Regions from separate parts of the Methylobacterium sp. FW306-05-D genome, predicted to be linked through region 1. Evidence: predicted binding sites of a transcription regulator. Region 1 holds the regulator's gene; the other holds the start of a gene.
What was found. The regulator HrcA, encoded in region 1, represses chaperone genes, less so after heat shock. The targets are predictions, from matches to a motif close to GTTAGCACTCNCNNNNNGNGAGTGCTAAC.
Positions count from the first base shown of each region.

Region 2: groES (co-chaperone GroES) is a predicted target of HrcA. The motif match lies at 1,452-1,480, and genes of this name have one in related genera.

Region 1 covers NZ_JBYSXL010000039.1:320-2,713, reverse strand. The annotation lists gene rph (ribonuclease PH) at 1-273, opposite strand, end outside; gene AC3WLN_RS14310 (hypothetical protein) at 391-702, opposite strand; gene hrcA (heat-inducible transcriptional repressor HrcA) at 967-2,022, shown strand; partial or broken gene AC3WLN_RS14300 (DUF1236 domain-containing protein) at 2,112-2,394, opposite strand, start outside.
Region 2 covers NZ_JBYSXL010000029.1:36,843-39,236, forward strand. The annotation lists gene groL (chaperonin GroEL) at 1-1,010, opposite strand, end outside; gene groES (co-chaperone GroES) at 1,096-1,383, opposite strand; gene AC3WLN_RS12215 (magnesium transporter CorA family protein) at 1,598-2,394, shown strand, end outside.

The sequences.
Region 1 (2,394 bases):
CTGGATCTCCTGGGTCCGCCCGGAGGGCTTGCCGGAATTCACCTCGCGCCGGGTGCGCTCGTGGGTCGCGCGGGGCAGCATGGCGTATTCCGCCGTCACCCAGCCCTTGCCGGACCCCCGCAGCCAGCCGGGGCCGCGCTCCTCCAGGGTGGCCGTGCAGAGCACCTTGGTGTCGCCGAAGCTGACGAGGCACGAGCCCTCCGCGTGGCGGGAGACGGCGCGCTCCAGGGTGACGTTGCGCAGTTCGTCGGTCGCGCGCTTCGAGGGCCGCATGCCGCTCTCCTTCCGAGTGTGATGGAGAGCGGCTTTACGGTTTGGGCCGCCGCCCGGCAAGCAAGGCCGGACGGAGCGGATCTCGTTCACGGTGCGCCGCGGCTGCGCCCGGACGGCTCAGTAGCGGTAGCGGCGATGACCGAAATGGTGGCCGTGGTGCCGGCCGTAATGGTGGCCGAAATGCCGGTGGTGACGATGGCCGAAGTGCCGGCCGCGGTGGTGATGGTGCCGGAAGCCGCGGCCGTGATGGCGCCAGTGGCCTCCGCCGTACTGGACCTCGGTGACGGCGGCCGCCGGGCCGGCGACCTCGGCCGAGACGATAGCGGGGGCGGCCTGGGCGCCCCGCGGCGCGCCGAACAGCATCGCACCGACCATCGCCAGGACGATGGCGAGGGACTTGATCAGGCCGGATCGAGCGGTGGGTCTCATGAGATGGTCACTCCTTCGTGCGATGCGCGCCGCCTGGGCGTCGGCGAGGTCCCGTCGCCGGCCCGGCCGCGCGGCCGGGTTCGACGATGGGCCTGAGCAACGCACGAACCCGGCGGAACGCCTCACACGGCCAAGCTGTTTCTTCGGCGTCCCCCCGGGATCGGCCGCGGGACGCATTGTGTAAAGCACTGGAGACCGTCACACTCTCCGCCTCAGGAATGGATCGTGACAGAGCCCTCCCACCCCTTCTCGACCTCGCAGCAGATGCAGGTGCTCAGCGCGCTGAACGAACGCTCGCGCGAGATCTTCCGCCAGATCGTCGAGAGCTACCTCACGACCGGCGAGCCGGTGGGCTCGCGCAACCTCGCCCGCATCCTGCCGATGACCCTGTCGCCGGCCTCCATCCGCAACGTCATGGCGGATCTGGAGCATTCCGGCCTCATCTTCGCCCCGCACGCCTCCGCCGGCCGCCTCCCCACCGAGCAGGGCCTGCGCTTCTTCGTCGATGCGATGCTCGAACTCGGCGATGTCGGGCGCGAGGAGCAGGAGCGGATCGAATCGCAGATGCGCGCGGCCGCCTCCGGCCACACCTTCGATTCCGCCCTGGCCGAAGCCTCGATGCTGCTCTCGGGCATCTCGCGCGGCGCCGGCGTGGTGCTCACCACCAAGACCAACGTGCATCTCAAGCACATCGAGTTCGTGCGCCTGGACCCGACCCGGGCCCTGGTCGTCCTCGTCTCCGACGACGGCTCGGTGGAGAACCGCCTGCTCGACCTGCCGCCGGGCCTGCCGGCCAGCGCCCTGCAGGAGGCCTCGAACTACCTGAACGCCCGGCTGCAGGGCCGGACCCTCGGAACCCTGCGCGCCGAGATCGAGGCGGGCCGCCAGGCCATGAAGCGCGAACTGGATGTGATCACGGAGCGCCTGGTCGATGCCGGCCTCGCCGTCAGCGTCGGACCCTCGGATGCCCGCCAGCTGATCGTGCGCGGCCAGGCCAATCTGCTGGACGACCTGCGCGCGGCCGAGGACCTCGACCGCATCCGCCTGCTGTTCAACGACCTCGAGACCCAGAAGGACGTGATCGAGCTCCTGTCCCGGGCCGAGGGGGGCGAGGGCGTGCGGATCTTCATCGGCTCGGAGAACAAGCTGTTCTCCCTCTCCGGCTCCTCGATGATCGCGGCGCCGTTCCGCGACGGCACGCAGAAGATCGTCGGCGTCGTCGGCGTGATCGGTCCGACGCGGCTGAACTATGCCCGCATCGTGCCGATGGTCGACTACACCGCCCGGGTGGTCTCCGGCCTCCTCGACCGCAAGCGCTGAGCCGGGCCGAGCGCCCACGCGCGGGCCCCGAACGCGAAGGGGGCGGAGCCCGAAGCCCCGCCCCCTGCGTTCCCGTCGACCCGCTCAGGTCAGCCGCGGATCACGTCGACGATCTCGTAGGTGTCCGGATCGACGATGACGATGTCGTCGTCCACCAGCACGTAGCGGTAATCCTCGTATTCCGGCGCGATCCGGACGATGTCCGGCGGCAGGTCGTAGAGGGTGTAGCTGCGGGCGATCGCCGTGCCGACGGTGAGCGCGAAGGCGCCGGCCGCCAAGCGCGGAATGCCGCGACGGAACACGCTCTGGCGGAACTCGGTCCGCTGCGGCGCGCCGAGGCGGCCATAGGCGCCCCGGACCGCACCGCGGTCG
Region 2 (2,394 bases), on a different contig from region 1:
CCGAGACCGTCGATGATCGTGGTGGTCTCCTTCTCGATGCGGATCCGCTTGGCGCGGCCGAGCATCGGGAGGGTGACGTTCTCGAGCTTGATGCCGAGGTCCTCGGCGATCATCTGACCCTGGGTCAGGATCGCGATGTCCTCGAGCATGGCCTTGCGGCGATCGCCGAAGCCCGGAGCCTTCACGGCCGCGACCTTCAGGCCGCCGCGCAGCTTGTTCACGACGAGCGTGGCGAGCGCCTCGCCCTCGATGTCCTCGGCGATGATGACCAGCGGCTTGCCGGTCTGCACCACGGCCTCGAGAACCGGCAGCATCGCCTGGAGCGAGGACAGCTTCTTCTCGTGGATGAGGATGTAGGGGTCCTCGAGCTCGGCGACCATCTTCTCCGCGTTCGTGATGAAGTACGGGGAGAGGTAGCCGCGGTCGAACTGCATGCCCTCGACGACGTCGAGTTCGGTCTCGGCCGTCTTGGCCTCCTCGACGGTGATGACACCCTCGTTGCCGACCTTCTGCATGGCATGGGCGATCATCTCGCCGATTTCCTTGTCGCCGTTGGCCGAGATGGTGCCGACCTGGGCGACTTCCTCGGACGAGGCGACCTTCTTGGCGCGGCCGGTGATGTCCTTCACGGCGGCGGTGGTGGCCAGATCGATGCCGCGCTTCAGGTCCATCGGGTTCATGCCGGCGGCGACGTACTTGGCGCCTTCCCGGACGATGGCCTGGGCCAGCACGGTGGCGGTGGTGGTGCCGTCGCCCGCGATGTCGTTGGTCTTCGAGGCCACTTCGCGCACCATCTGGGCGCCCATGTTCTCGAACTTGTCGGCGAGCTCGATCTCCTTGGCGACGGTGACGCCGTCCTTGGTGATGCGCGGCGCGCCGAAGGACTTCTCGATGACGACGTTGCGGCCCTTGGGGCCGAGCGTGACCTTCACCGCGTCGGCGAGGATGTCGACGCCACGGAGCATCTTCTCGCGGGCGTCGGAGGCGAAGCGGACTTCTTTCGCTGCCATGTCAGATCCTTGTCAGTGATGGGCCCCGAGGCGCCGGACGGCGCCCTCGAAGGGCTCGTGAACGGGAGGAGAACCGAAAACCGACTTAGGCGACGACGCCCATGATGTCGGATTCCTTCATGATCAGGAGGTCCTGACCGTCGATCTTGACCTCGGTGCCGGACCACTTGCCGAACAGGACGCGGTCACCGGCCTTGACGTCGAGCGGGTTCACGCGGCCGGCCTCGTCACGGGCGCCGGGGCCGACGGCGACGATCTCGCCCTCTTGTGGCTTCTCCTTGGCGGTGTCCGGGATAATGATGCCGCCCTTGGTCTTCTCTTCGCCTTCGATGCGGCGGACGACGACACGGTCGTGCAGCGGACGGAACTTCATGAGCTGCCCTCTTGCTTCAAATTCGTGGATGGCGTTGATGCGGCGCGGCAGCGCGCTCAACCCAGGCCGTTAGCACTCTCCATGGGTGAGTGCTAACGATGGCGCCGAGTTAGGCGCGGGAGCCGTTCGAGTCAAGACTGTCGCAGGCTCCGACGACGATCCGGCGACAGGATCATCCCCCGATTTCCCCACGACGACGGAAAGTCCTTCGCGGATGATCAAGCTTCATGGTCCGCAAGGCGCGGTCGAGCCCGAGGCCCAGGCGCCGGCGGCGGCCTATCCCTCGCAGGTCGTCTGGATCGATCTCGATGATCCGAGTGCCGAGGAGGCCCAGCGGGTCGAGGCCTGCACCGGCATCCGGGTGCCCTCCCGCAAGGCGCTGAGCGAGGTCGAGAACTCGAGCCGGCTGCGGCGGCTGAGATCCGGCTTCTCGCTGTCCACCCCGATGGTGACCTTCGACAAGCTCGACACCCAGTTGAAGCCCCTGGGCTTCGTGCTGACCCGGGACCGGCTCGTCACCGTGCGCTTCCACGAGTTGCGCGCCTTCGCGGAGGTGAAGAAGCGCATCGATGCCGGTGACGGGCCGGGCACAACCTCCACAGAGATTTTCCTCCTTCTGATGGAGGAATTGGTCGACAGCCTCGCGGACTCTCTTGAGGACATGGGCGCGGACCTCGACGAGTTGTCCACGCGGATCTTCGATTTCGACGTCCGTAGCGGGGCTCCCGCCGGGGACACCAAGCTCCGCGCCCAGACGCCCCGTCGGCGCGACCTGGCGCTGCGCCGGATCCTGCGCGGCATCGGCCGGCGCGGGAAGACCCTTGGCAAGATCCGGTCGAGCCTCCTCGGCCTGGAGCGGATCGTGCCCTTCGTGGCCAATGAGTGCGAGCATATCCTCGGCGAAGAGCAGGTGCCGCGCTTCGAGGCCGTGCGTCGCGACATCGCCTCCCTCGACGAGTTTGAGATCCGGCTCTCGGAGAACGTCCAGTTCCTGCTCGACGCGACCCTCGG